One region of the Rhodococcus sp. I2R genome, then DNA from elsewhere that is predicted to be linked to it. Evidence: predicted binding sites of a transcription regulator. Region 1 holds the regulator's gene; each other region holds the start of a gene.
The links. The regulator LexA, encoded in region 1, represses DNA repair genes until DNA is damaged. The targets are predictions, from matches to a motif close to CGAACANNTGTTCG.
Positions count from the first base shown of each region.

Region 2: a site for LexA is predicted at 2,790-2,803, ahead of cofD (2-phospho-L-lactate transferase). Genes of this name have one in related genera too.
Region 3: a site for LexA is predicted at 1,734-1,747, ahead of KVY23_RS17795 (error-prone DNA polymerase). Genes of this name have one in related genera too.

Region 1 is NZ_JAHUTG010000001.1:78,143-84,514, forward strand. It holds gene hrpA (ATP-dependent RNA helicase HrpA) at 1-2,427, shown strand, start outside; gene nrdR (transcriptional regulator NrdR) at 2,535-2,999, opposite strand; gene KVY23_RS00330 (LysM peptidoglycan-binding domain-containing protein) at 3,155-3,634, opposite strand; gene lexA (transcriptional repressor LexA) at 3,863-4,666, shown strand; gene KVY23_RS00340 (acyl-CoA dehydrogenase family protein) at 4,760-5,902, opposite strand; gene KVY23_RS00345 (uracil-xanthine permease family protein) at 6,026-6,372, opposite strand, start outside.
Region 2 is NZ_JAHUTG010000009.1:111,626-117,997, forward strand. It holds gene KVY23_RS11545 (phosphomannomutase/phosphoglucomutase) at 1-860, opposite strand, end outside; gene KVY23_RS11550 (DUF3499 domain-containing protein) at 1,093-1,512, opposite strand; gene KVY23_RS11555 (metallopeptidase family protein) at 1,588-2,076, shown strand; gene KVY23_RS11560 (WhiB family transcriptional regulator) at 2,104-2,361, opposite strand; gene cofD (2-phospho-L-lactate transferase) at 3,060-4,028, shown strand; gene KVY23_RS11570 (coenzyme F420-0:L-glutamate ligase) at 4,025-5,380, shown strand; gene KVY23_RS11575 (NUDIX hydrolase) at 5,385-5,933, shown strand; gene KVY23_RS11580 (sugar phosphate nucleotidyltransferase) at 5,930-6,372, opposite strand, start outside.
Region 3 is NZ_JAHUTG010000017.1:96,797-103,168, forward strand. It holds gene KVY23_RS17790 (MMPL family transporter) at 1-1,642, opposite strand, end outside; gene KVY23_RS17795 (error-prone DNA polymerase) at 1,808-5,092, shown strand; partial or broken gene KVY23_RS17800 (YfcE family phosphodiesterase) at 5,095-5,235, shown strand; gene KVY23_RS17805 (HAMP domain-containing protein) at 5,239-6,258, opposite strand; partial or broken gene KVY23_RS17810 (cytochrome ubiquinol oxidase subunit I) at 6,334-6,372, opposite strand, start outside.

The sequences.
Region 1 (6,372 bases):
GAACTGGCGCAGCTACCCGTGGACCCACGCATGGCACGGATGCTGGTCGAGGCCAATTCCAGCGGCGCGCTCGCCGATGCGCTGGTCGTGGTTTCCGCCCTGTCCATTCAGGATGTACGGGAGCGCCCTGTCGAACACCAGCAGGCAGCGGACGAGAAGCACGCCCGGTTCGCCGTCGAGAACTCCGACTTCCTCGCGTACCTCGAACTCTGGAAGTACCTGGGTGCGCAGCGAGACGACCTGAGCTCCAACCAGTTTCGGCGTATGTGCCGCAACGAATTCCTGCACTACCTGAGAATCAGGGAATGGCAGGATCTGCACGGCCAACTGCGCCAGATCACACGCGGGCTGGGATGGACCGTTCCGGACGCCCCCAGTTCTCCGGCTGCGCTGCATCAGTCGCTTCTGTCCGGTCTGCTCTCACACATCGGACTGCGCGAGGGCGACAAGCGAGAATTCCTCGGAGCGCGAGGAACCCACTTCGCGGTATTCCCCGGATCGGGGTTGTTCAAGAAGCCGCCGCGCTGGGTGATGGCGGCGGAACTGGTGGAGACGGGCCGACTCTGGGGCCGTATGGCGGCGCGGATCGAGCCCGAATGGGCCGAACGACTCGCACCGCACCTGGTCAAACGGACCTACTCCGAACCGCACTGGTCCACCAAGCGGCAATCGGCGATGGCCTACGAGCGCGTCACCCTCTACGGGATACCGCTGGTCACCGGGCGACCGGTGAACTATCACTCGATCGATGCGGAAATCTCACGCGAGCTGTTCATCAGGCACGCCCTGGTGCAGGGAGAGTGGAAGACCCAGCATCCGTTCTTTCACGAGAACCGGGAGTTGCTCGACGATGTCGGTGAGCTCGAGAACCGAGCTCGACGCCGAGATATCGTCGTCGACGACGACACACTGTTCGATTTCTACGACACTCGTATCGGCGCGGAAGCGGTCTCGGCGCGCCATTTCGACACGTGGTGGAAGAAAGCCAGACGCACCCAACCCAATCTGTTGAACTTCACCCCTGAGACGGTTGTCAATGCCGACGCGGGATCTGTGCTGGGCGGTGACTACCCCGACGCGTGGCGCCAGGGAGACATTCAGTTTCCGCTCACGTACCAGTTCGAACCGGGTGCCGCCGCGGACGGTGTCACCGCCCGCATCCCGATCGCTCTGCTCGCCCAGGTGCAACCCGTCGGATTCGACTGGCTGGTACCGGGCATGCGCGCGGAGTTGGTGTCCACGCTCATCAAACTCCTCCCCAAGGCGCAGCGCCGAAACGTGGTGCCCGCGCCGGACTTCGCCGCCGCCGCACTCGCCGCCATGACACCGCGTGCCGAACCGGTAGTGACCGCGCTCGCTCGTGAACTGTCCCGGCTCGGTTCGTGCCGAATCGATCCCACCGATTTCGATGTGGCGTCCATGCCGGGGCACTTGAGCATGACGTTCGCGGCTGTCGATACCGATGGCACCGAGCTGGGTTCGGACAAAGACCTGGACCGGCTGCGGCGAACGTTGGCGCCTCGAATCACCCAGGAGGTGGCCACAGCAGTCGGTGCGGCCGAACGGGCTCCGACGCTGGCATGGACCTCGTCGAGCCTCGGGACTCTCGATCAGGCCGTCACCCGGTCGGTCGGCGGCCAGACCGTTACCGGCTACCCGGCGCTGGTACCGGAAGGCGGCGGCGTGGCAGTCCGGATCCTCAGTACGCCCGCACAGCAGCGGCAAGCCATGCGTGATGGGACCCGCGCCTTGCTATTGGAACATGCACCGCGCGGCACCAAGGCCTTGATTGCCGGGATACCAACGCGTGAGCGGCTGGCTCTGGGGCAGAACCCGTACGGGAGCATCGACGCTCTGCTCGAGGATTGCCGTAGAACAGCTGTCGACGAATCGATGGATGCCCACGGTGGTCCGGTTCGGTCCCCCGACGCTTTCGCCGCGCTGTCGAAGGCGGTCAACGTCGATGTGACTGCGCGCACCTCGAGCATCCTTGTACTGGTGCGGCAGATTCTGACCGAATCACTGGCTTTGCGTGCGGTTCTGGAACGGGCGCAGGGTGATGCCGCGGACGACGTTCGCGAGCAACTCGCTTCTCTGGTGTTCGACGGCTTCGTCTTCGAGTTCGGGTCCACACGTCTGGCGGAGATCCCTCGGTACCTCAAGGCTGCGACGGTTCGATTGAATGCGTTGCCCAGCAGCGCCGCCAGAGACGACGCCGGTATGGACGTGCTGGATCGCGTCTACGAATCCTATGACCGACTGGTGAAGTCGCTACCCGAGGCCCGCCGGCAGGGCGCCGCCGTCCAGGATGTGTTCTGGATGATCGAGGAGCTCAGAGTCGGGCTCTTCGCGCAGAGCGTTCGTACGGCGTATCCAGTGTCGGAGAAGCGCGTGCAGAAAGCTATCGACGCAGCTGGGCGCAGCTGAGGCTTGCGGCACCGGTCGATCCGCACACCCCTCAGGCCGCAGTCAGCCGGATTGATATCGGCGAATGTGCGCGTGACTTCGCCGATGACACCTCGCGACTACGCGGGTCATTCGACCGCGGACGACTCGCGGTGCGCGCGTAGGTCCTGGATCTCCTTCTCGAAGTCCTCGGCCGAGCTGAAGGACCGATACACGGAGGCGAACCGCAGGTACGCCACCTCGTCCAGATCACGTAGTGGACCGAGAATGGCCAACCCGACCTCGTGGCTGGGGATTTCGGCCGAACCGGAGGCGCGTACAGCGTCCTCCACCTTCTGCGACAGCAGGTTCAACGCGTCGTTGTCCACGTCTCGCCCCTGGCAGGCGCGTCGAACACCCTTGACGACCTTTTCACGCGAGAAAGGCTCGGTAACCCCGCTGCGCTTGACGACGGCCAGCACGGCGGTCTCGACTGTGGTGAACCGACGACCACATTCCGGGCACGAGCGTCGGCGGCGGATTGCTTGCCCCTCGTCCGCCTCGCGTGAGTCGACCACGCGAGAGTCGGGGTGCCTGCAGAACGGGCAATGCATGAAGGAGCCTCCGTCGTAGCCGATGCACTCCCTGGGATCACTCTCGAGGGGTACGGGCATCGAGGATACTCGGAGCCTCACGTACGCACCTCGATCACCCGAGACGCGGAGCTCTCGGCACACCGGATCTGGGACGCGCACGGTCATGATCGGCGCTACCGGCCGGATGTGGCTGGAATCACCAGTTGCTGGCCCTGGGACACCGACGCGCCGGCGAGGCCGTTCAGTTCGAGCATGCTGTCGACCACATCCTGCACTGGCACTCCCGGTGCGATGCGCTGAGCGACGTCGCTGAGCGTCTCGCCCTGCTGAACGACGGCGACACCTACCTGCGGTGCGGACTCGATCGAGCCTGCGCGCAGATTCGCGACAGCGACGAACGCCAACAGCACCACGGCGGTGGCGAGAACACCGAGGACGGTTGCAGTCCACGACAGCGTCTGCGGGCTCCTGTCCTCCACACACGCCTCGCGGTGCCCGCGCACCACTCCCTGCGGCGCGCTCGTGTGCAGGTAGCGCCGGCGCTGCGGGGTGGGACGCCGACGAACAGCACTCCCCCTATGTGTACTGCCACGGTGCGCACTGACACGCCGCTCGGTCGTGATGCTCATGAGAACCTCCACTGGAGTGGACATGATCGAAGGGTGTATTCGATCAGGCGTTCGATGAACGCTTGTTCGAAGTTCTATCACGCAGCTCCGACAAAGTCAGTAGAAAACGCGACACGGATCGAACAGATGTTTGATCGAACAGCGTCGACGGGCTAAGTTCGTGTCAGAAGCCACACGCCACATCCACACCACCCGGCCAGCTCAGGTCGCACTCGAGCTTCAGCTACAGCCACGACGCAGGAGGACGCAGGAATGAAAGACGAGACCTCGTCAGGGTCACCGAAATCGACCGTCTCACCGAAGTCGACACCGAAATCGACCAAGTCGGCAGGCAAGCCCGCGGGAAAGCCTGCTGCCGTCCCCACTGCGAAAGCGTTCGAGGGTGAAGGCACCGATGTCAGCGCCGGACTGACGGAGCGTCAGCGCAAGGTACTCGAGGTCATCAGGGCGTCGGTCACCGAACGCGGATACCCGCCGAGCATTCGTGAGATCGGTGACGCCGTGGGTCTGACGTCCACGTCCTCGGTGGCTCATCAGTTGCGCACTCTCGAGCGCAAGGGATTCCTGCGGCGCGATCCCAATCGCCCACGCGCAGTGGATGTGCGCGGACTCGACGAGGTCCAGGCAGACCACGCCGCGGCGGTTGCCGACGGTTCGGCGCCCGCCGAGGAACAGCTCCCCACACCCACGTTCGTTCCGGTTCTGGGGCGTATCGCCGCGGGCGGGCCGATTCTGGCCGAGCAAGCTGTGGAGGATGTGTTCCCGTTGCCGCGCGAACTCGTGGGCCAGGGCTCACTGTTCCTGCTCAAGGTCGTCGGTGAGTCGATGATCGACGCCGCGATCTGCGACGGTGACTGGGTGGTGGTTCGTCAGCAGAGCGTGGCCGACAACGGTGACATCGTGGCGGCGATGATCGAGGGTGAGGCGACGGTAAAGACGTTCAAGCGCAGCAAAGGCGAAGTGTGGCTGATGCCGCACAACCCGTTGTTCGATCCCATACCGGGCAACGATGCGGCGATCCTCGGCAAGGTCGTCACCGTCATGCGCAAACTCTGACCAAACACAGGTCGGCCTGAAACGAGCAGGGGCTCGGCAGCAATGTGGTTGCCGAGCCCCTGCTCGTCGTTCAGGTTTGCGTCTTTCGAAAACTCAGAGATCGAGTCCTCGGCCGATGATTTCCTTCATGATTTCCGTGGTGCCGCCGTAGATGGTCTGCACACGCGAATCCATGTAGGCCTTGGCTATGGGGTATTCCTTCATGTAGCCGTAGCCGCCGTGCAACTGCAGGCATCGATCGATGAGCCGGACCTGATTCTCGGTGGTCCACCACTTCGCCATCGCGGCTTCCTGCACCGTCAGCGTGCCGGCGTTGAGGAGTTCGACGAACTTGTCAACCATGATGCGTGTCGCGGTGGTTTCGGTGGCAAGTTCGGCCAGCACGAAACGTGTGTTCTGGAACTTGCCGATCGACTTGCCGAAGGCCTTGCGGTCGCGGCAGTACTGGATGGTCATCTCCAGCGCGGATTCCATTGCGGCCGCTGCCACCACGGCGATGGACAGACGCTCCTGAGGCAGGTTCTGCATGAGGTAGATGAAGCCCATGCCCTCGTCGCCGAGAAGATTGGCCGCCGGAACACGGACGTCGGTGAAGCTGAGTTCGGCGGTGTCCTGAGCCTTCATACCGATCTTGTCGAGGTTGCGGCCTCGCTCGAAACCGGGCATGTCGCGCTCGACCACGAGCAGGCTGAATCCCTGGGCGCCCTTGTCCGGATCGGTGCACGCAACGACGATCACCAGGTCGGCGTTGATTCCGTTGGTGATGAAGGTCTTCGAGCCGTTGAGGACCCATTCGTCGCCATCGCGGACTGCGCGGGTCTTGATGCCTTGCAGGTCGCTACCGGTTCCCGGCTCGGTCATCGCAATTGCGGTGATCAGCTCGCCCGAGCAGAATCCGGGCAGCCACCGCTGCTTCTGTTCCTCATTGCACAGGTCGATGAGGTACGGCGCAACGACGTCATTGTGCAGCGTGAAGCCGATGCCGCTGTACCCACCACGTGTGGTTTCCTCGGTGAGGATGGTGTTGTAGCGGAAGTCCTTGACTCCCCCGCCACCGAATTCCTCGGGAACAGCGGTGCCCAGGAACCCTTGCTTGCCGGCTTCGACCCAGACGCCGCGGTCGACGATGTTCTGCTCTTCCCACTTCGCGTGGTTGGGCGCTACGTGCTGGGCCAGAAATTTGCGGTACGACTCACGAAAGAGGTCGTGCTCGGGCTCGAACAGTGTGCGGTCCACTACATCTCTCCTTCGAGGGGCTTTCCCGGTCGGCAACAACACCGCCGCCGGTGATATACCTCGACACTACGACTGTGAGCACGGCTCGGTCGATGACCGAGCCGTGCGTGATCGGTGACCCGTTTAGCGAGTCACACCTCTGCTGAGCGCCCGCATCACCGGATACCCGACGAGTATTCCGACCGATCCCCAGGCGATCCCGCCTAGTTCGATCGAACCTATCGTCAGTGTCAGATCGCCGATTCCGGCGACGAGCGCAGCGGCGACGACCGTGAGGTTGACGGGATCGGTGAAATCGACCTCACTGTCGGTCCAGATCCGTACCCCGAGGAGACCGATCAGACCGTAGAGCACGAGGGTGGCTCCGCCGATGACTCCGTCCGGAACGGTGAAGACGAGAGCACCGAATTTCGGGGAAAATGCCAGCACGACGGCAGTCGCGGCGGCCACCCAGTAGGCGGCGGTGGAGC
Region 2 (6,372 bases), on a different contig from region 1:
TGAATCACCGTTGCACCAGGCTCTTTGGCAAGTTCACGTTCGGCGACGAGACCCGTCACTGCCGACGGCGATACCGGGTCACCGTTCTCGTCCACCACGAAGCAACGATCGGCATCACCATCGAAGGCAAGGCCGATGTCCGCACCGGTCTCCCGCACGAACCGCTGCAGGTCCTTCAGATTCTCCGGGTCGAGCGGATTGGCCTCGTGATTGGGGAAAGTACCGTCGAGCTCGAAGTACAGCGGTTCCACCGTGACCGGCAGACCCTCGAAAACTGCGGGAACCGTGTGTCCACCCATCCCGTTGCCGGCGTCGACAGCAATCTTCACGCCGGACACCTGCGACAGGTCCACGAGGCTGCGAACGAACTCGGCGTATTCACCGAGCACGTCCCGCTCCGAGACCGAGCCCTTCGCGCCGTCGTGAACCGGCACTCCTGCCACGAGCTCAGCCTTGATGGTGGCCAAACCGGTGTCCTGGCCGACCGGCTTGGCCCCGGCACGACACAACTTGATGCCGTTGTATTTCGCCGGATTGTGGCTGGCCGTGAACATCGCACCCGGGCAATCGAGCAGGCCGGAGGCGAAGTAGAGCTGGTCGGTGGACGCGAGCCCGATGTGTACGACATCGAGGCCCTGCGAGGTCACTCCGTCGGCGAAAGCACGCGAGAGGTCGGGCGAGGACGCTCTCATGTCGTGGCCAACCACGACCTGTGACGCAGCCGTGCCGGAATCGCGTACCAAACGCGCGAAGGACGCTCCGACGTCACGGACGAACTCTGCATCGATCTGCTCACCCACCACCCCTCGTACGTCGTAGGCCTTGATGACGGCGTTGACGGATTCGGCAGTGCGTGCCACGAACGACTCCTCGGTTGGATGTGAATGAGACCTGACGCGGACGAACGGTTTTCGATGCGAAGACCGGTTGTGACATTCATCGTCCCCCGATAAGAATCTGTCACAGATAGTTGTGGTGGGCGCGACGACGATCACCTGATGTGACTGAAACGACGCCGGAACCGCTCAGAGGAGCGAAGGTACTGGACAAAGCTCCAACGCCCCGATTGCGCTCTCAGGCAGCATGGCGATCTCAGGAAGTGGGGTCGGGCAGTACTCGCAAGTGACCACGACGGCCGGTTCGTGCCGACGATGCTGGTCGGCGGTCACCATCTCGCGCCGAAGGCTGGCGGTGCTCGCGCGGCACTACGGAAACCGAGTGGTCGTCTCGTACTCGATCACCCCTGCCGGCTTCTCGAACTGCCTCGGCCAGAGCGGTCAGATCATCCTCGTCCGGCGAGGTCGTCGAGAACCCGCCTTCGTAGCGAACCAGTTCCCACCCTTTGGGCGCGGTGGTCGTGGATGCGTGCACTTCGCACAGATCCCACGAGTGCGGCTCGTCGACCGTGGCCAGCGGCCCCACGACGGCCGTCGAATCGGAGTAGACATACGTGAGCGTGGCGACGGCCGATCGGTTGCAGCCGGGCCTGCAGCATCCACGCAGTGATCTCACGCCCCAGAGACTATCCCCCCGGTCCGACAGCGAGCCGCTCGACACACCGCGGGCGGTCGGCGATAACCTCACGCCATGGCTCCGAGTGGTTCCCGACGCAGCACTACCTCCCGATCGGCCGCGCGGCGCGGACGCGATATCCGCGGTCCCGTACTTCCGAGCAGTGTGCCCGGTCACCGCTCGCGCGCGGACCGATTCGATCGCGCGGTCCTCGAAGCATTCGCACGAATCGACCATCGATGGCACGAGCGGCTCGAAAAACTGGACATAGCGGTCGACGAAGTTCCGAAGATCCGAGCCATCGACCCCGAGTCGGTGAACTGGCCACCTGAGGTCGTCGCGGAAGGACCTGTTCCCCTGTCACGACTCGTTCCGGCCGGGATCGACAAACGCGGTGAGACGACACGCGCTCGGATCGTGCTGTTCAGGCGACCACTACAACTGAGGGCGAAACACCGCGACGATCTGGAAGACCTTCTCTTCGAGGTTCTGGTGGAGCAGGTGGCGACATATCTGGGCGTCGACCCGGACGTGGTGGATCCTGCTATCGACGACGAGATGTAGGCGACACGCTCGGCAAAGACGAACGGATCAGACGATTCCGCGCTTGAGGCGGCGCCTCTCGCGTTCGGACAATCCGCCCCAGATACCGAATCGCTCGTCGTTGGCCAACGCGTATTCGAGGCACTCGTCCTTCACATCACATCCGAGGCAGATTCGCTTGGCCTCGCGGGTCGAGCCACCCTTCTCGGGAAAAAAGGCTTCAGGGTCGGTCTGCGCGCACAGGGCGCGCTCCTGCCACTGATCCTCGATTTCCTCGAACATCTGATCGAAGCCGGGAATGGCCATCAGCGTGGGCCTTTCGGCTTCGCGCAGTACGACAGCCAAGTGCTCCCCGTCGTCGATATCACCGTCGACATCATCGCTCACCTGGCCGACGCTCTCGTCGGGGACGAGGTCGAGCCCTCGACCTCCGACATATGCGGCCCCAGCATCGACCGGAACCGATGCATTCACGGGAGCCTCTTCGCCGACGCGCTGTGCTGCGCCTGCGTCGAAATCGGTCTGCGGCGCGTCGCTGACCGCGCTGAGGTGAGCAGGGGTTTCGCCCTGTCGTTCACGTATCACGTGCTGGTCGTACATCGCTTCCGCCTCCTCACCATTCGATAGCGCAGTAATCTTCGGTCGGTTCCGAATTCCGTGCCCCGCGCCGGAATTCAGTGTCATACACATATCCTCGATCTTCACTCCACGCTTCCGTGTTATGAAGATGCATGGGAACGCGTGTTCGAATCAAGGTTCACAGCAAGCGATCTCACTCGGTGACCATGGAATGACATACATGTGATTAGACACGCCCCGGTACGTCGCGGTCAAGCCGATGGACATTTTTCCAATACCATCTCTTGCCCCGAAAACAGCGCTCACCCCGGATTAGCGCCCGTCTCGTGCGTGTCGTGTCGAAAAAACTGCCCGAACAGCCGACGCGTTCGGTCTTCGCCGGGCGGCCGTCCACCGAACAGAGGAACAACATAGGCTTCGAACCTGTGAAAGTGACTGTATTGGTCGGTGGCGTCGGAGGCGCGCGATTCCTCCAAGGCCTGCAAGCCCTACTAGGATCCGACGGTGATATCACTGCTGTCGTCAACGTCGGTGACGACGTGTGGATGCACGGTCTGCGCATCTGCCCAGATCTCGACACCTGCATGTACACCCTCGGCGGCGGAATAGACACCGACCGCGGGTGGGGTCGAATCGCAGAAACCTGGCATGCTCGAGACGAACTCGCGGCGTACGGAGCCGACCCGGACTGGTTCGGTCTCGGCGATCGCGACATCGCCACCCACCTGATCCGGAGTCGAATGCTGCGTACCGGCTATCCGCTCTCTGCGGTGACCGAGGCGCTGTGCAACCGATGGAAACCCGGAGTGCGCTTGATTCCGGTGACCGACGACCGCAGCGAGACCCATGTCGTGGTGACCGATCCGGCCGATCCCAGCGGGGACAGCAAGCGAGCAATTCACTTCCAGGAGTGGTGGGTTCGGTACCGCGCCCAGCTCCCCACGCACAGCTTCGCCAATATCGGTGCCGAGCAGGCCAGCCCGGCACCCGGAGTGCTCGACGCCATCGCCGATTCCGACGCCGTCGTGCTCGCTCCCTCGAATCCGGTCGTGAGCATCGGAGCCATTCTCGCTGTGCCCGGTATCCGAAGCGCTCTACGAACCACCGCCGCGAGAGTTGTCGGCCTCTCCCCCGTCATCGACGGCAGGCCCCTACGCGGAATGGCCGACGAATGCCTGTCGGTCATCGGTGTCGAGACCTCGGCGGAAGCCATCGGACGCCACTACGGCGCGCGTTCGGATACCGGCATTCTCGACGGCTGGATGATTCATTCGACCGACGAGGCAACCATTCCCGGTGTCGAGGTTGTCAGCGCACCGTTGTTGATGACCGACACGGACGCAACCGCCGAAATGGCTGCTGCCGCTTTGCGGTCCGTCGGTCTGAACCTGTGAGCGCGCCGGTGCCGTCCGATCACGCACCGGGCACGAGCATCGAACTGCTCCCCATTGTGGGGCTCCCCGAGTTCCGTCCCGGGGACGATCTCGCCGCCGCCATCGCCGCATGCGCCCCGTGGATTCGCACCGACGACATCCTGGTGGTGACGAGCAAGGTCGTCTCCAAGGTGGAGGGCCGCCTCGTCGATGCACCGATCGATCCCGAAGCGAGGGACGCTGCTCGTCGTCTGCTCGTCGACCGCGAGGCCGTCCGTGTCGTCGCCCGAAAGGGCCGGACCCTCATCACCGAGAATCGACTCGGCATCGTGCAGGCCGCCTCGGGGATCGACGGATCGAACGTCGATCGCGCCGAACTCGCGCTGCTGCCGGAGGATCCCGATGCGAGCGCGCGTGCACTGCGAGCTGCCCTGGCCCGCTCGCTCGGCGTCGAGGTCGGTGTGGTGATCACCGACACCATGGGAAGGGCTTGGCGTATCGGTCAGACCGACGCTGCGATCGGCAGCGCCGGACTCGCCGTGGTGCACGCATACTCCGGGACCGAGGACAGTCAGGGCAACGAACTCGTCGTCACCGAGGTTGCCATTGCCGATGAGATCGCGGCGGCAGGCGACCTCGTCAAGGGAAAGCTCGGTTCCGTGCCGGTCGCCGTCGTCCGCGGCCTCCAGCCCGTCGACGACGGTTCGCGGGCACGCGATCTCGTGCGCCCCGGCGAGGAGGACCTGTTCTGGTTGGGCACCGAGGAATCGATTACCCGTGGCCGACGCGAAGCGGTATTGCTCCGCCGATCGGTACGTGCCTTCACCGACGATCCCGTCGACCCTGACGCCATCCGCAGCTCAGTCGCCGACGCCCTGACCGCCCCGGCCCCGCATCACACTCACCCGGTCCGCTTCGTGTGGGTGCGCACACAAGCAGTGCGGGCGCGGTTGCTGACGGCGATGCGGACGCAGTGGCGGGAGGATTTGCGGAGCGACGGGTGGTCCGAGGAACGCATCGAACGCCGGGTCGGCCGAGGAGACATTCTGTTCGACGCCCCCGAGGTGGTTATTCCGTTCTGCGTGCCCGACGGTGCGCACTCGTACGCCGACGAGCGCCGAACCAAGGCCGAGGAGACGATGTTCACGGTGGCCGCGGGAGCGGCCGTGCAGGCTCTGTTGGTCTCGCTCGCCGTCCGCGGACTCGGCAGTTGCTGGATCGGATCCACCATTTTCGTCTCGGACCTCGTCGGTGCCGAGCTGGGATTGCGTGCGGACTGGAAGGCGATGGGCGCCATAGCCATCGGACACCCCACTGGCGTTCTCGAACCGAGAACGCCCGGAGAAGCCGGCACCGGACTCGTGGAGATCTGAGCCTGTGACCGCGCGCTCCCTGCACGAATCCGCCCTGTCCGTCCTGACGAACTGGAACACCGAGAGCTGGCATGCCGATTCGTTGCGTCACACCATGCTGGCGTTTCTGGACAGCAACCCCGAGGGCTGCCTGCGCGCCAACACCGCCGGTCACATCACCGCGTCCTCGCTCGTTCTGGACGAGTCCGGTCACCGCGTGTTGCTGACGCTTCATCCGCGGGTGGGGCGGTGGATTCAGCTGGGCGGTCACTGCGAGGAATCCGACGAGACCGTTGTCGACGCGGCACTGCGCGAGGCGCGGGAAGAGTCGGGAATCGACGATCTGGAGATCGACAATCAGATGTTGTCGGCCCACACGCATCCCATCACGTGCTCGCTGGGCAAACCGACACGGCATCTCGACCTGAGGTTCCTCGTGCGAGCACGAGCGGGTGCGCAGGCCGTCCGGAGCGAGGAGTCCACCGACCTGAAATGGTGGCCCGTGGACTCCCTGCCCGCCGCTGCCGAGGTGGACACCATCAACCACCTGGTCGAGTTGGCGAACCGGCGCTAGACGTCGGTGGAGAAGCGCACCCCGCCATCGGGGAGCTTGACTCCGGGCCAGACGCGGGCCCCGCGTAGCAACTCGCAGCGAGCACCGATATCTGCCCCGTCGCCGATCACCGCGTCACGAACCAACGCGCGCGGTCCGATACGCGAACCGAAGCCGAGGATGGACCGCTCCACCACCGCGCCTGCTTCCACGACCGCACCGTCGAAGACGACAGCGCCATCGAGTCGTGCGCCCGCACCGATCTCGGCGCCGCGCCCGATCACGGTGCCCCCGATCAGCAGAGCACCGGGCGCGACTCCCGCGCTCGGGTGTACGAGGGATTCACCACGCGTGCCGTTCAGTGCAGGAGACGGTGCAATACCGCGCACCAGGTCGGCAGAACCCTTCACGAAGTCTTCCGGAGTCCCCATGTCGCGCCAGTACGCGCTGTCGACGTGGG
Region 3 (6,372 bases), on a different contig from region 1:
CCTTGATCGGCAGCACGATCGACCCGAATGCAAGGAACAGCAGGATCAGCGTCGAGACGACCATGATCGCGATCATCACGGGCAGCCACTTCGCGATGGCGGCGTTGCCGTCGTCGACGAGGGCTCGGGAGCCACCGACGAGAAGTTCGGTGCCGTCGGGTGGGGTCATCGCGCGGAGTTCGGCCACCGCATTGCTGGACGATGCCATTTCGGTTTCGCCTTCGGACGGTTCACCGAACGTCGCTTGAATAGCGACGAAATCGTCACTCGAACCGGTGAATTGGACTCGCGCGATACCGTCCAAGGACTCTGCTTGCCTCGTGATGTCTGCGATTGGGGCACCCTGTGGCTTCTGTCCGTCGAGGCCGCGCAGAACAATCGTGGCTCCTTCGCCGGTGGTCGGGAACTCGGTGTTGAGTGTCTCGACAGCGATGCGGGCGGGATCGTCCTGCGGGAGCGCTGTGTAGTCGACCTCGCCGAGCATGATCTTGAGCACCGGCGCGGACAGCACGAGAAGCGCGGCGATGATGACCGTGGCGACGATTCCAGGTTTGCGCATCACCTTGGCGACGACGCCACCCCAGAACTTCTGTGCGCGAGCCTCGCCGCGATCGGACGCGGTCTTGCTCCACGTCAGCGAGTTGATGCGGTGTCCGAGGAGGGCGAGCAGTGCCGGTACTGCCGTCAGCGACAGGATTGCAGCGCACGCCACTGCCGCCATCGCGCCGAAGCCGAGAGATTTGAGGATGGGTTGAGGAAATACGAGCATCCCGGCGAAGGCGCAGATCAGTAGCAGGCCCGAGAAAGCGATGGTGCGCCCCGCGGTGAGCACGGTGCGCACGGCTGCGTCGGCGGGTTCGGAGCCCGATCGCATTTCCTCGCGGAATCGGCTGACGATGAACAGTCCGTAGTCGATTGCCAATCCCAGCCCGAGTAGTGACGCGACGTTGATCGAGAACGAACTGACCTCGGTGAAGGAAGTGAGCACTCGAAGTATTGCCAGGGCGCTGAGGACGCTGAGAATGCCGACGAACACCGGCACTGCGGCTGCGACGACACCACCGAAGATGAAGATCAGCAACACCAGAACGACGGGGATGGCGATTGCCTCGGAGCGAACGAGGTCGCTCTGCAGGGTTGTGCTGAACGAGACGCCGACGACCGAACCGCCGGCGAACTGAGATGTGACGCCGGGGACTTCGAGCTGTGGCGGTAGGTCGCCGAAGGTGGCGAACGTGACACCGGAGTTGGGCCCGAGGGTGACTGTCGCCAGCGCTTTGGTGCCGTCCTCGGACACGAGAAACGGCTGGGCAGCGGCGTTGGCCGTCCAGTAGGAAGCAACGTTCTGAACCGAGTAGTTGCTCTGGAATTCGTCCAGGACGGCGGTGACGTCGGGACCGATATCGTCGATCGTCTGTCCCTCGGGCGGAGTGTAGATGGCGACGATGTCCGGGGTTGGCTGCCCAAGGTCGGTGACGAGGGAGCTGACCTCGGCGGCCTCGCTACTCGGGTCGACGAAGCCGCCCTCGCTGAGCTTGCCGAACACGCCCAGGCCCCATGCGCCGGTCAGCGCCACCACGAGGACGGTGAAGGTAAGAACCCATCTCTTGTGGGAAACAACGAACGAAGCCCAATTTCTCACGTGCATCTCCGGCTCTCTCGGTGTGCTACCCGACGAGCGAGCCTATCGGCTACGTCCCGGTTGAGTTGTGTCGGTGCCGTGCGATCTAATGGGAACACACGTTCGAACATTGCCTTCGTCGTCGTTCGAGGGCAGGGGAGTCGATGGGCAGGAAAGGGGTGAGCGATGGGGTGGAACGAGGGTCCGCCGACGTGGTCGGAGATGGAGCGTGTCCTCTCCGGCCGTCCCGCGCGCCCGAAACCCGACATCATCGGCGACGGTGGAGACAGTCCGGCATGGTCGCGCAAACGCGGAGCGTACGAGAGAAGTGCGATCTCGACCGAGCCGTCGACGGTTGCGTACGCGGAGCTACATGCGCATTCGGCCTTCAGTTTTCTCGACGGTGCCAGTCATCCTGAAGCAATGGTCGAAGAGGCTGTGCGTCTGGGCCTGGAAGCGATTGCGATCACCGACCACGACGGCTTCTACGGAGTTGTCAGGTTTGCCGAAGCAGCCAAAGCGCTCGGCATCAAGACCGTGTTCGGCGCTGAGCTGTCGTTGGGAACGGCCAGATCCAGGGCAGGTGAATTGGATCCGGACGGCACGCATCTGCTCGTGCTCGCGCGTGGGCAGGAGGGGTACCGACGGCTCTCGCGCGAGATCGCGGCAGCGCATCTGGCGGGCGGTGTGAAAGGAAAACCTCGCTACGATTTCGACGCTCTGTCGGAGGCCGCCGGCGGTCACTGGCAGATTCTCACCGGTTGTCGAAAAGGGCATGTACGACGCGCTCTGGCGAGGGACGGCCCCGTTGCTGCAGAGGCGGCATTGGTCGATCTCGTCGACAGATTCGGCGCCGACCGTGTCACCGTGGAGCTCACCGATCACGGGCTACCGGAGGACGACGAACGCAACGACGCGTTGTTCGAGCTCGCGACTCGGTATCGACTGTCGGTTGTCGCCACCACCGCGGCGCATTACGCCACACCGGACAGTCGCCACCTGGCGATGGCGATGGCGGCGGTGCGGGCGCGAACGAGCTTGGACGAGGCCTCTGGATGGTTGTCACCCACAGGTGGGACACACCTACGGTCGGGGGAGGAAATGGCTCGGCTGTTCGGGCACTATCCGGGCGTCGTGGGTGCGGCGGCGGAGCTCGGTCGGGAGTGCGCATTCGATCTTCGTCTGATCGCACCGCAACTTCCCCCGTTCGACGTACCTGCCGGCCACACGGAGATCAGCTACCTTCGTACGCTCGCGCAGCGGGGTGCGGAGCGGCGGTACGGTTCGCCGGCCGACCACCCATCGGCGTACGCGCAGATCGAGTACGAACTAGACATCATCGAGAGGTTGCATTTCCCGGGCTACTTTCTCGTCGTTCACGACATCGTCGCCTTCTGCAAGGGCCGTGACATTCTTTGTCAGGGAAGAGGATCGGCAGCCAACTCGGCGGTGTGTTTTGCCATCGGAATCACCAATGTCGATCCAGTGGCGAACAAGCTCCTTTTCGAACGTTTCCTGGCCCCCGAAAGAGACGGGCCACCGGACATCGATGTCGATATCGAATCGGACAGACGTGAGGAAGCGATTCAGTACGTCTACGAGAAATACGGCCGCACACACGCTGCGCAGGTCGCAAACGTCATCACCTACCGTGGAAAGTCCTCGGTTCGTGACATGGCTCGCGCCCTCGGATTCTCGCAGGGGCAGCAGGATGCTTGGAGCAAGCAGGTCACCCGTTGGTCCGGTATCGGTGAGCAAGAAGATAGCGACATCCCCAAGCCCGTTCTCGAACTGGCTCAGCAGATCGAGGGCTTTCCCCGCCATCTCGGTATCCACTCGGGTGGCATGGTGATCTGCGACCGTCCTATCGCCGACGTGTGTCCGGTCGAATGGGCGACGATGGCGAACCGGAGCGTATTGCAGTGGGACAAGGACGATTGCGCTGCAGTCGGGTTGGTCAAATTCGACATGTTGGGCCTGGGCATGCTGTCGGCTCTGCACTACATGATCGATCTGGTGGACGAGCACAAAGGGATCCGAATCGATCTTGCGGACATCGATCTGGGCGAGAAAGCCGTCTACGACATGTTGCAGCGGGCCGACTCGGTGGGGGTGTTCCAGGTGGAGTCTCGGGCTCAGATGGCAACGTTGCCGAGGCTCAAACCCCGGGAGTTCTACGATTTGGTCGTCGAGGTGGCGCTGATCAGGCCCGGTCCCATCCAGGGCGGTTCGGTGCATCCATACATCAAGCGGCGCAACGGAATCGAACCTGTCACGTTCGATCATCCGTCGCTCGAGAAGGCTCTCGACCGCACGCTCGGAGTGCCGCTCTTCCAGGAGCAGCTCATGCAGATGGCCATCGACGTCGCGGGATTCAGCGCTGCCGAAGCCGATCGACTACGTCGGGCAATGGGCTCGAAACGATCCCCGGAAAAAATGAACGAGATGCGTGGTCGTTTCTACGACGGTATGCGCGAACTGCACGGCATCGTCGGTGAGGCTGCAGATCGCATCTTCGAAAAGCTCTTTGCATTTGCGAATTTCGGTTTTCCCGAAAGTCATTCGCAGAGTTTCGCCTCGCTCGTGTTCTACTCGTCCTGGTTCAAGCTGCATCATCCGGCAGCGTTCTGCGCAGGTCTGTTGAGAGCGCAGCCGATGGGGTTCTACTCGCCTCAATCCCTGGTCGCCGATGCGCGAAGACACGGCGTTCAGGTCCACGGCCCGGATGTCAACGTGAGTTCGTGGTACGCGGATCTCACCGGAGGTGGTCTCGAGATCCGGATGGGTCTCGCGGACGTGCGGCACATCGGCCAGGATTTCGCCGAGCGTATCGTCGAGGAGCGAGTCCTGGGCGGTGCGTACACGTCCTTCGTCGATCTCGCGGGACGGGTGGAGCTCTCGACCGCCCGAGCCGAATCGCTGGCCACAGCAGGCGCGCTGGGTTGCTTCGGTATCACTCGGCGGGAAGCGCTGTGGGCGGCCGGGGCGGCAGCCGGTGAGCGATCGCATCTGCTTCCCGGGCTCGGAGCGTCGACGCGCGCACCTGTCCTTCCAGGCATGAGTGACTTGGATCTGGCATCGGCGGATGTGTGGGCGACAGGTGTGTCGCCGAACTCGTACCCCACCCAGTTCTTTCGTGAGCAGCTCGATGCGCTCGGGGTGCTTCCGGCCGATCGGTTGCTGTCGGTTCCGGACGGAGATCGTGTACTCGTCGGTGGCGCGGTGACTCACCGACAGAGACCGGCTACGGCAGCCGGTGTCACCTTCGTCAACCTGGAGGACGAGACGGGGATGGTCAACGTCGTCTGCTCGGTGGGTCTGTGGGCGAAGTATCGGAAGCTCGCTCTCACTGCACCTGCTCTGCTGATCCGCGGGAAAGTACAGAACGCCGAGGGGGCAGTGACCGTGGTCGCCGACCACCTGCAGCTCATGGACCTGCGAGTTCGAACCTCATCCCGTGATTTCCGATGAGGGTCGCCGATCTGGGTACTGCGCCAAGGCGCGAGAAGCGGATGGCGGCTGCGTATCCGGACACGGACGTGCTCGTCTTCGGGCACAGCCATATCCCGTGGGACACGTTCGCGGAGAACGGGCTCGAAATTGACCGGCGTCGAAATTCATGACCTGCCGCCCAGGTCGTGGGCACCCGCTGTCAGCGACTTGTCCCGTGCCTGGTTCACGAGGTCGTGGACCAAGCGAATGATGACATCCATGTCGGTCAGGACACCGGCGCGGAGCTCGTCCTGCTCGGTGGGCGTCATGGGGGGAGCGTGGTCGGTGTCGAGCGACATGACTGTATCGATCTTCGCTCGGAGCGCAGACAGAGGCTCTATCAGCTCCTCACCCGCATCGGTGATGAGCTTGTTCTGGCGCGCACCGGAGGCGGCGAGCGCCTCCAGCATTTCGTTGAAACTCCTGGCAAGTGAGGCGAGTTCGTCGTCACCGGTGACGGGTATGGGCTCGAGATGCCCGGTGCGGGCCACCTGTTGGGTGGCGTTCGTCAGTCTTTTCACCGGCCGCAGACCGGTTCGGGCAACAGCAGATCCGGCGATACCTGCCAGGGCTACGAGGAACGCGCCGATCATCACCAGCGCCAGAGTCAGTTTGCCGAGGAGGGGAGCATTCGTATCGAGTGACTCGGCGACCATCACCGTTTCACCGGTGATGGTTCGCTTGGCCGAGATCATGTAGCCCCGTACTTCGCGGAGCGACTCGGCGGCTTCACCGTCGACGACCTGTTGCTCGGGCTCGTCCAGAACTCCCGTCGCTCCGGTGAAGGGTTGAGATTTTGTGGTGAAGGTGACGAATTCGCCCGAAGAAGTCACCAGCGCCACCTTGATGGCCGGGCCATCGACGCTACCGACACCGAAGCCGTAGAAGGTCGAGGGAACTCCGAGGGTTGCACCGGCGATCAGTGCATCGGCGTTGCGGGTGACACGATCGGCAAGCTGATCGCGAAGCGCCTGCTCGGCGACGAGATAGATGGCCAGAGCACTCACGGCGACCGCAAGCGTTGCCAAGCTGATCGTCAGGACGCGGATCCGTGTGTGAAGCGAAACGTTGCGACGAAACGCGAACATCATCGGCCTTGCCCACAGCGGTACGGGTGTCGACTGCGCAGGGGTGGACGATGGCATCGGTCGAGTATCGCTTGCTCTGCTGTGAGAGATCTGAGAGCGCCTCGGCCGCGTCCCGACGCCGTTCGGGGCACGTTATTTGACGTCGTCGTCCCCGGAGCCTTCGTGGTCGCT